DNA from 2 places in the Paenibacillus sp. FSL E2-0177 genome. Region 2 is predicted to be linked to the other one. Evidence: a T-box and tRNA genes for the amino acid it is inferred to sense, from the RefSeq annotation. Region 2 holds a T-box; the other holds one or more tRNA genes.
What was found. A T-box is a leader RNA that pairs with one kind of tRNA and senses whether it is charged. The one in region 2 lies ahead of argS (arginine--tRNA ligase), so its partner is inferred to be a tRNA-Arg.

Region 1 (5,106 bases), 110 kb from region 2:
CGGCAAGATACGTTAATCCTGCTCCAAGTCCTGCGCCAATAAAGCTAACCAGCAAGGTTGTTGTCTGCAGTTGCCCTGGAAGAAAAACCAGTGTAACGGCCATTGCAAGAGCTGCTCCTGCATTTACTCCCATTAATCCGGAATCTGCTAAGGGATTTCGCGTATAGCCCTGCATAACCGCTCCTGCTACCGCGAGACACATACCTGCAATAATATCAGCTGCTGTACGCGGAATTCGAAGGGCATGAATAATCTGATGTTCGGTCAGTTCAGGATCAAAATTAAAAATCGCTGTCCATGCCATTTTCAGGCTCATGGAAGCAGAGCCAAATGAGATAGAAGCTGCTACTGAAAGTAGCAGCAGCAGTATCCCTAGGAGTAGAAACAGACCGAAATACGATTTCCCTCTTAAATCAGGGATAACGGTTGTTCTATCATCTAGCTTTCTATTTTTTTTCATACGCTGACACTAGCTTCTCAACTACAAAATCTAGCTGCTTATCAAGAGAGTAGATATCGGAATAATATGAAAAATCAAACCCAATTTCGATCAATCTACCTTCTTTAATTGCTGGAATGCTGTTCCAAATTGGATTGTCCGACAAATCATCAGCCCCATCCCATACAGAGCGGAACACGAAGTCTCCTATATACTCAGGTAACACCTCTAAGGAAACAAACCCTCCAGTAGCCTTCTCTCTGCCATCAATCTTTTTCTGAAGAATCTCTGGTGCTTTTAGCCCTAAATATTCATAAATGATCTGAGAGCCCCTTCCATAAAGCTTGCTATCGATCACCGCCATCTCTTTTTTGCCGCCTTCGATAATGGTTACTGTCTTATCCAAAATTCCAAGTTCATCAAGCTGCTGCTTGCTCTTCTCCAACTTCTCGTGGAAATTATCTAATAGAGCTTGTGCCTCCTGCTCCTTGCCAAATACCTCGCCAATCTTCATTACACGTTCATCCGTCGCCATTTTTTCATAAGGAATTGGAACGGTCGGTGCAATATCCTTAAGGATTTCATAAGTTTCTTCAGAAGCAGCTATGATCAAGTCCGGCTTTACTGCCATAATAGCCTCTGGATTAGGCTCATACCATGAACCTAGATCTTCAATCCCCCCCAGCTCTTCTGCAAAGGCCGCTCCTTCAAAGACACTCGAAGTCCCTACTGGCTTAATGCCGAGGGCCACAAGATCCCCTTGAAGGTATAACACGACAACCCTCTTTGGATTAGCTGGAACAACAATATCTCCCTTTATTGTAGAGATAGTTCTTGTCTGAGCCTCCTTATTGGCATTGTCAGCTGCAGTTGAATTATTTGCTGGTGATGATGTAACTTCAGAAGCTTTGGATCCATTAGAATTTGTGGCATTAGAACCAACACTTGCAGATCCACATGCACTTAAAAGCAAGGTAAAGCTAAGCAGCATTGCTACAATAAAACTTGACGTCTTTGTTAATCTCATAAGTGAAGACCCTCCGGTTATTTCATTTTGATAATAGTAATGATAATGATTATCATACTCAATAACATTATATCGGGAGGATATGTGCTCGCCAATGGAGAATTTGGCGGTGGTAAATGGACGATTGTCCGATGAGCTCACCTGCCTGCTTTCCTTGCGGAACCGGATGGGAGATTGACCATTGTATTTACTGAACATGCGACTGAAGTAATATACATCGTTATATCCAACTTCTTCTGCAATATCGCGAAGTGGAGCATCGGTACATCGTAATAGCTCTTCTGCATGTTTAAGCCGGAATCGTATCAAATATTCAATCAAGCTAAACCCTGTCTCCCCTTTAAAGCGGGTTGATAAATGACGAGGGCTATAATTAAATTGCTCCGCTATAGATTCTAGTGATAAATTATGACGATAATGCTCCTCAATATAACGGACAACCTGCCCAATGACATCCGGTTGCCTGAGGTTAATTCCATCCTTTGTAAACTGCTTTAATAATTCATGTATAAACTGATAGAACAAGCCTTTAACTTGAATTCTTTCCAATTGGCTTCCTTGTGCCCAAAGTTGTTCCATTGCCATTAGTTGATAGTGCAGTGGTAAAGGCTCCAAAGACTCGAAGCTATACTGCATCCGAAATGGATTGCTGCGTTCTAAAAGTCTTGCTAAATCCTTTCTTCCTGGCAAGGAGGCTCTATAGAATAATAAATAGTATTCAAACAACCTCCCTGTCTCTATACTTAGTCTCATGCCCTTGCCACCATGCACAATAAAGTGACGGTCTGCGTCGTAATCTATGCCGTTGAGATTCAAGCTGGCCGTACCCCGCACACAGTAGATAAATCCACATGCTGGTAATACATAGCCTTGCAGCTTGTCCCCAGGCTTCATCACAGCATGTCGAATATCAAGTACTTTAACAGCGGCATAATTCCATGCGAAAATATGATCTTCCAGCTTCATCTTTGCAATACACTCCGATCTGCTCCACAATCTATTTGAATTAATTATATTTCACAATAAATGATAATGATTATCAATTAGTATTAGGTAGTTCCTCTATTTTGTCAATCGCTGTTTAGTATCATGATTGCTTATAGCTTTCGAAGTGGAGCTTCCTCAGGAATGCCTCTATCTCATTCACATATCCGCTTACATTAATCTTCCTCAGTACAACTAAGTACAATTTCTTATTCACACTTGAAGGATGTATCAAAAGTTTTCCGGCACAGGCATGAACGGAATTGTAAAAAAACAAACAAAAAAGTTCATCAGATATAGTATCTAATGAACTTTGAGTTGATTTAGTTGGTACCGGTGAGAGGACTCGAACCTCCACGGTTTCCCTCTCGATTTTGAGTCGAGCGCGTCTGCCATTCCGCCACACCGGCAAAGTATTAAGTTAAAATATGGCGCGCCCTGAGAGATTCGAACTCCCGGCCTTTTGATTCGTAGTCAAACGCTCTATCCAGCTGAGCTAAGGGCGCAAAATTTATATGGAGCGGACGACGGGAATCGAACCCGCGACCCTCGCCTTGGCAAGGCGATGCTCTACCGCTGAGCCACGTCCGCACACGGTATGTATTGATGTCCGACTCACTAAAGAAGTGAGCCATGAAGGACTCGAACCTTCGACACCCTGATTAAAAGTCAGGTGCTCTACCAACTGAGCTAATGGCTCATAAAGCAAGAAAATGGCGGAACCGACGGGATTCGAACCCGCGGTCTCCTGCGTGACAGGCAGGCATGTTAGGCCAACTACACCACGGTTCCAGAAGAATAATTGCTTAATGAAAATTGGTTGCGGGGGCAGGATTTGAACCTGCGACCTTCGGGTTATGAGCCCGACGAGCTACCGGGCTGCTCCACCCCGCGTCAGTAAAAAAGTATTAATTCCCTTGGATTCCTCGGAAAGTATCCGGAATCCTTAGTGAAGCATTAACTTCACTTTTGGGGATGTGTTATGGTGGAGGCTGAGGGGATCGAACCCCCGACCCTCTGCTTGTAAGGCAGATGCTCTCCCAGCTGAGCTAAGCCTCCATGTAAAGAAGCAACTTAATTATCATAACATAATCAAATCTGTAATGCAACCATTTTTTCTAGAAGTCTAATGCTGTTTCAAGAAGAAATGGTGACCCGTATGGGATTCGAACCCATGTTACCTCCGTGAAAGGGAGGTGTCTTAACCCCTTGACCAACGGGCCGTTTTTAAAACAAATTGTTTTGACAACAAAAAAGATTATATCATGTATTATTAAGTATGGCAATACCTAAACTAATTATTTTTCTTTTTAATCTTCACTAGGTAATAGATTGATATGAAGCTTTTGAGCTATTATCTCAACGATTTCACCTATAGTTCTATCATTCGTGTCTAGATGCTGCTTAAATACCTCGTGATCAAGCCCTCTGATCCACCTGTCGATCTGCTGAGCAGCCCAAGGGTCTTTTCCTTCACCTCTAACGCTTAATCTCTTAAGCAAGGTCTCTCGGGAGTCACGCAAACTAAAATGATAAAGCACCATTTATCCATATAATCATGATCATTTGCCTCCATGAACTAATTTTCATTCAAAAACCACTTCACAGTGATTGCCTATCCTTATAATAAACTGCTAAACATCGTACAACAAAAAGACCACTGTCGATTACTCAACAGTAGTCTTGCGTGCTTGGCAACGTCCTACTCTCCCAGGACCCTTCGGTCCAAGTACCATCGGCGCTGGAGGGCTTAACGGTCGTGTTCGGGATGGGTACGCGTGGAACCCCTCCGCTATCGCCACCAAACGGGCATTTGCGGTACAAATGCATTATTCAGGTCTCAGCATCGCCAAATGCTGAAAACAAATTCATCATCACACAGTCACTTGGACTATATAAATCTGAGCTTGATTCCTGAAAACTGAATCCGAAACGAATTTGCGTTTGCCCTTCTTACGGGGCCCCCGGAAAGTATTCGGAATTAGCTTCGCAGCTTCTTCTTCACTTTTTGGGGTATTTTTAGGATAAGCCCTCGACCGATTAGTATTGGTCAGCTCCATGCATTGCTGCACTTCCACCTCCAACCTATCTACCTCGTCGTCTTCAAGGGGTCTTACTAATTGGGAAATCTCATCTTGAGGGGGGCTTCACGCTTAGATGCTTTCAGCGCTTATCCCGTCCGTACGTAGCTACCCAGCCATGCTCCTGGCGGAACAACTGGTGCACCAGCGGTACGTCCATCCCGGTCCTCTCGTACTAAGGACAGCTCCTCTCAAATTTCCTGCGCCCACGACAGATAGGGACCGAACTGTCTCACGACGTTCTGAACCCAGCTCGCGTACCGCTTTAATGGGCGAACAGCCCAACCCTTGGGACCTACTTCAGCCCCAGGATGCGATGAGCCGACATCGAGGTGCCAAACCTCCCCGTCGATGTGGACTCTTGGGGGAGATAAGCCTGTTATCCCCAGGGTAGCTTTTATCCGTTGAGCGATGGCCCTTCCATGCGGTACCACCGGATCACTAAGTCCGACTTTCGTCCCTGCTCGACTTGTAGGTCTCGCAGTCAAGCTCCCTTATGCCTTTGCACTCTGCGAATGATTTCCAACCATTCTGAGGGAACCTTGGAACGCCTCCGTTACTCTTTAGGAGGCGAC
Region 2 (5,106 bases):
ATGTTTGATAAATACACGAAGATACAACAAGAAGAAAGTCATGGAGATATTATTGTATGGCCGCTTAAGGTGCTTGGAGACTACTTGGCAGTAACTCAGGATTACAGCATCTTGGGAGCAACAGTACCGTATACCCGTAAGCACAGCTTTGACTTTACAGAAGAAAAAGCGACGTTGCTGGATCACGCACGGAAGGAAATTGCTTATATTAAGGATCATTTCCTGCATGACACACATCTGTCTTCTTACGGTGATGGAGACTGGGATGATACGCTCCAGCCTGCAAATCCACAGCTGAAGCAGTATATGGTTAGCAGCTGGACAGTGGCGCTTACCTATCAGACACTTAATCAGTTCTCAGAGGTACTTCGTTCAGTTGATCAAGCTGAGGCAGAGGAACTGAAGGCGATGGTGGAAGGAATCCGTAAGGATTTCCATACTCATATGCTTCAATCCGAAGTGATTCCTGGCTTCCTGTATATGGAGGACCCTGAGCAAATTAAACTTATGGTGCACCCAAGTGACACAGAAACAGGTATTCAGTACCGTCTGCTGCCTATGACGCGCAGTATGATCAGTGAGCTGCTTACTCCGGAACAGGCCGAAGCACACTATGATGTCATTCAGGATAAACTATTCTGCCCTGACGGTGTGCGTCTGATGAATCGTCCAGCTCAATATGTTGGCGGGGTCAGCACTCATTTCAAACGTGCGGAGCAAGCGGCTAACTTTGGCCGGGAAATTGGACTTCAGTATGTGCATGCACATATCCGTTATGTAGAGGCTATGGCCAAGCTCGGTAAAACCGATCAGGTCTGGAAGGGTCTGGCAGCGATTAATCCGATCGGAATCCGCGATGTGGTGCCAAACGCTGAACTACGTCAAGCTAACTCCTATTTCAGTAGCTCGGATGGTAAATTTAACACCCGTTATGAGGCACAGGAGAATTTCGATAAACTGCGCAATGGTGACGTAGCTGTTAAAGGTGGCTGGAGAATCTATTCCAGCGGTCCTGGGATCTATATGAACCAGTTAATCTCGAATGCACTGGGGATCCGTACGGAAGGTGGAGACTTAATTGTTGACCCTATTCTGCCGGAATCGCTGGATGGAATGCACTTTAGCTTTGAATATGCAGGCACTAAGGTAGACTTTATCTATCACCTTACAGGTCGTGAGATTAGTCAAATTACTATCAACGGTACGGAAGTGCAAACAGAAGGTACACCTAACCGCTATCGTAGTGGTGGTGTTCGCATCAAACGTGCGGACTTTGATCGTCTCAGCACGGAAGCTGGAAATGTGATAGAGATTTATAAGTAACATTATATATAGAAGGGCAATCTCCGCGTTAAGCGCGGAAATTGCCCTTTTTTTGTGTTTTTTACATTCGGCTCGGTGTCGGTAACCCAAGCACTTCGAGCACATCTCCCAAGATGTCCTTGAATCTTGAAGTGAGCCAGAGGCGGAATTCGATCGTAGCTGGATCTCCTTTTAGAATCGGACATCCAGAATAGAAGTTGTTGAACAGTGTAGCTAAGGTATGTGCGTAAGTGCAGAGCGTATTTGGCGTTAACTCTATACTTGCTGAATGTAATATCTCCGGCCAGAGGCTTAGCTGTCTTAGCAGGGCAAGCTCTGCTTTTTCCAATTCGGAAGGGAACTGAAGCTGTGCGGCAGCTGTAAGGATTGGGATCGTAGCTTTACTCAAAACGCTTGTCGCACGCGCAAAAGTATACATCAGATAAACTCCGGTATTGCCGGATATTTCGGTAGCCTGTTTGAAATCAAACACGATTTCCGTTCCTAAATTAAACCGTAGCAGATAGTAGCGAATCGCAGCAGTGGCAATCAATCGGCTGGAGAGGCCGTCTTTATCGGAACGTGAGTGCTCAATGTTCTGTTCCATAAGCTCCACCAGATCGCTTACCTTAATCCCGATTCCCTGACGTCCGGACATAGCATAAGAAGATTTGCCTTCTGAAATATCTATACCCAGCTCGGCCGCCGAAGCGGGACTAAGAGATACAACACCATAGCTCACATGATGGAGTTTGTCTGCTTGCTCGTTATAACCTAGTGCCCCTAAGGCTTGCTTAACCATCTGTTGTGGATATTCCTGTCTGTAATCGATCACATTGATGACTCTGTCCGCCTGCCCATAAGATTCTTGGGTTCCAGTTAATCCAGTTGTCCATAAACCGGACGAGAATTCGCTAAAGGAGAAATCTTTGGTCAAAAGACCAAATTTCCAGAGATGATAGGCAATATCTTTGGCTGTATACGTTAAAATCCCATTCGAACGCACCAGCACCTTATCGAGCTGATGCTCCTCTGAATCCGCTCCAATGTTAGCCTCTGTTCCTTGCTTCAGCACCCAGCAGCCTGCGAGTTTACCTTCAGTCTCTTGTACAAAAACGGCTGTCTGCTTCAGTAGCTCAGCTGCGGCTGCCCAAAATCCCTCTTTTAAAATACTGCTCTCCCATACCAGCAAATCATAATAAATCCCAAAATGTTTCATTTCCTCTACATGCTCTCTAACGATGCGTTCAGCTACAAGGTTGCCCAGCCAGGCTTCGTTACCGCCCCCTAGTTCAAGGGAGTGAAGTATATCTGTGCGCTTGTGTGTCATCTCTGGGTTCAGCGCATATTCTTTGTTCACTTTGGCATAAAGATCCCAGCAAAAATCACCGAAACGTTGGTGTTCCCCTTCTAAAGATATATTTAATAATCCAACAACTGTATCCGCCAGCTGATTGCCGAGATCATCAATGTAGTTATGGACCTCTACGTTATACCCAGTTCTTTTCATAATTCTGACTAGAGTATCGCCGATACAGGCGTTTCTTAGATGACCTACGTGAGCGGCTTTGTTGGGGTTGATAGAAGTGTGCTCGATGATGACTTTTTCCCCAGTGCTGGCAGGCAGTTCAAAGGAATGTTCAGCCCAGCTTTGCCAATTCATATACAAATTGATAAATCCGGGAGCAGCGACTTCAACTTTTTGTAAAAGACCGGCGAGGCGCCCTTGGAATTGAAGTTCTGCTTTCACTAATTCTGCTATGACCATTGGGGATTTTCGTAAAGTTTTGGCTAGCTGCATAGCGATATTGCATGAATAATCACCATGTTCTAGATTTGCTGGCTGTTCGATCAGAATGGCAATGTCCTCTGGATAGTCAGCTCCTAAGGTATTGAATACACGTTGTACACTGTGCTCGATTCCGTCTTTGATGATTTGATTTAACATGGTATACCCTCCTTTGAAAATACAAAAAAGCCCTCGTCTCAAAAGAGACGAGGGCTTTAGCGCTCGCGGTACCACTCTCGTTGCTGAACAAGTTGTTCAGCCACCTTACGGGATAACGGCCTTCAGCCGGGACTTCCTACTAAGGTTCAGAAGTCCATCTCACGGGTGCGCTTCATTAAAGGGATCTGTACCGGCTTACACTCTCCCGGCTCGCTGAGGACTAGATCTCGTTAATTACTCTCCCGCTCATCGATGCTTAATTAATTTTTACCAGTATACCTAATATTTCATAAAAAGCAATAGTGGTTAGCTTCTTAACAATCTTGGTTGCTCTTTGTTGTTAGATTATCAGTTTAGTAGATTATAAATTTGGAAAAAGAAGGATGTCTTGTTATAGGACTAGCTGTTCCTTTGCACAACAGTCCACACGCTAACTCAAGCCAAGGAATATTACTATATGGAGCCACTAATCTTTCAATTTGTAGTGGAAGGGAGGAGTGAATAAAACATGGCTATTTTTTCTACTGGACCTATAGATAACAGCCCGATCCTAGGGGTCAGACCGTCGCAACTGGTAACCGTAAAAGTAGTTAATCGGGATTCTCTTAATCCTTATAATCTAGTTATTCAAGGTTTCCTTCTTAACGGATCAAGAACGATGTATGTGAATGAAACAGTAAATCTAGCACCTAATCAAGTTTTAACTAAGAACTATTTTGCCGACTTGGACGCATTTGAATTTGTGTTTACAACAGTAGAAGCAGTTGAAGCAGAGGTTGGGATTTCAGTCTGGGGAAAACAGAACTCGGGGGCATTGGTAGATCCTCATCGCATAGTTGCGTGGGAGAAGCAGGCAGTATTAATTTAATAATTATTTTTGTGACACAGTTAACGTTAAAGGAGTGATGAGAAATTGAGTTATTTATCTACCGGACCGATAGACAATAGTATGGTAGGGGGTGTAAGACCTACTCAGCATGTTACTGTCAAAATTGATAACCGAAGTGACATTGATTCATCAATGGCTCTTGTTCAAGGATACTATATGGATGGGACAAGAACTTTATATGTAAGCGAGCTGATAAATGTAGCACCTAATGAAGTTATAACACGTGATTATTATGGCGATTTTGATGCGTTCGAATTTATTTTTACAACTACAAGTCTGGTAGATGATCCGATTCAAATCTCAGTATGGGGAAAAAATAGCGTTGGCCAGATTGTGACTGCCCATCGACTTGTACATGCAGAATTGCTTGGTGTAACGCAAGGAATAACTGGCGCGACCGGCGCGACCGGGGCGACTGGTGCAACGGGAGCGGATGGAGCAACAGGAGCAACGGGAGCGACCGGCGCAGGAGAGACTGGAGCTACTGGTGCAGATGGAGTGACTGGGGCGACTGGTGCAACGGGAGCGGATGGAGCAACTGGAGCGACTGGAGCGACTGGAGCAGGAGAGACTGGGGCAACAGGTGCCGATGGAGCTACAGGTGCAACTGGTGCAACCGGAGCGGATGGAGTAACTGGAGCGACCGGAGCAGGAGAGACTGGAGCTACAGGAGCAGACGGAGTAACTGGGGCGACTGGTGCAACGGGAGCAGACGGAGCAACTGGAGCGACCGGAGCAGGAGAGACAGGTGCAACAGGTGCAGATGGAGTGACTGGTGCAACGGGAGCGGATGGAGCAACGGGTGCAACGGGAGCAGACGGAGCAACCGGGGCGACCGGAGCAGGAGAGACTGGAGCTACAGGAGCAAACGGAGTAACTGGGGCGACTGGTGCAACGGGAGCAGACGGAGCAACTGGAGCGACCGGAGCAGGAGAGACAGGGGCAACAGGTGCAACAGGTGCAGATG

Region 1: it has a tRNA-Arg gene. The T-box ahead of argS (arginine--tRNA ligase) is inferred to sense a tRNA for this amino acid. The anticodon was not compared.

What each region holds. Positions count from the first base shown of each region.
Region 1 is NZ_CP150307.1:5,518,067-5,523,172, forward strand. It holds gene MHI25_RS24640 (iron ABC transporter permease) at 1-460, opposite strand, end outside; gene MHI25_RS24645 (AraC family transcriptional regulator) at 447-2,432, opposite strand; tRNA gene MHI25_RS24650 (tRNA-Leu) at 2,779-2,860, opposite strand; tRNA gene MHI25_RS24655 (tRNA-Arg) at 2,880-2,956, opposite strand; tRNA gene MHI25_RS24660 (tRNA-Gly) at 2,967-3,041, opposite strand; tRNA gene MHI25_RS24665 (tRNA-Lys) at 3,078-3,150, opposite strand; tRNA gene MHI25_RS24670 (tRNA-Asp) at 3,165-3,242, opposite strand; tRNA gene MHI25_RS24675 (tRNA-Met) at 3,268-3,344, opposite strand; tRNA gene MHI25_RS24680 (tRNA-Val) at 3,434-3,509, opposite strand; tRNA gene MHI25_RS24685 (tRNA-Glu) at 3,599-3,673, opposite strand; gene MHI25_RS24690 (hypothetical protein) at 3,761-3,952, opposite strand; rRNA gene rrf (5S ribosomal RNA) at 4,140-4,256, opposite strand; rRNA gene MHI25_RS24700 (23S ribosomal RNA) at 4,471-5,106, opposite strand, start outside.
Region 2 is NZ_CP150307.1:5,627,833-5,632,938, reverse strand. It holds gene MHI25_RS25155 (cellobiose phosphorylase) at 1-1,323, shown strand, start outside; gene argS (arginine--tRNA ligase) at 1,385-3,250, opposite strand; T-box leader at 3,291-3,509, opposite strand; gene MHI25_RS25145 (hypothetical protein) at 3,759-4,118, shown strand; gene MHI25_RS25140 (collagen-like protein) at 4,164-5,106, shown strand, end outside.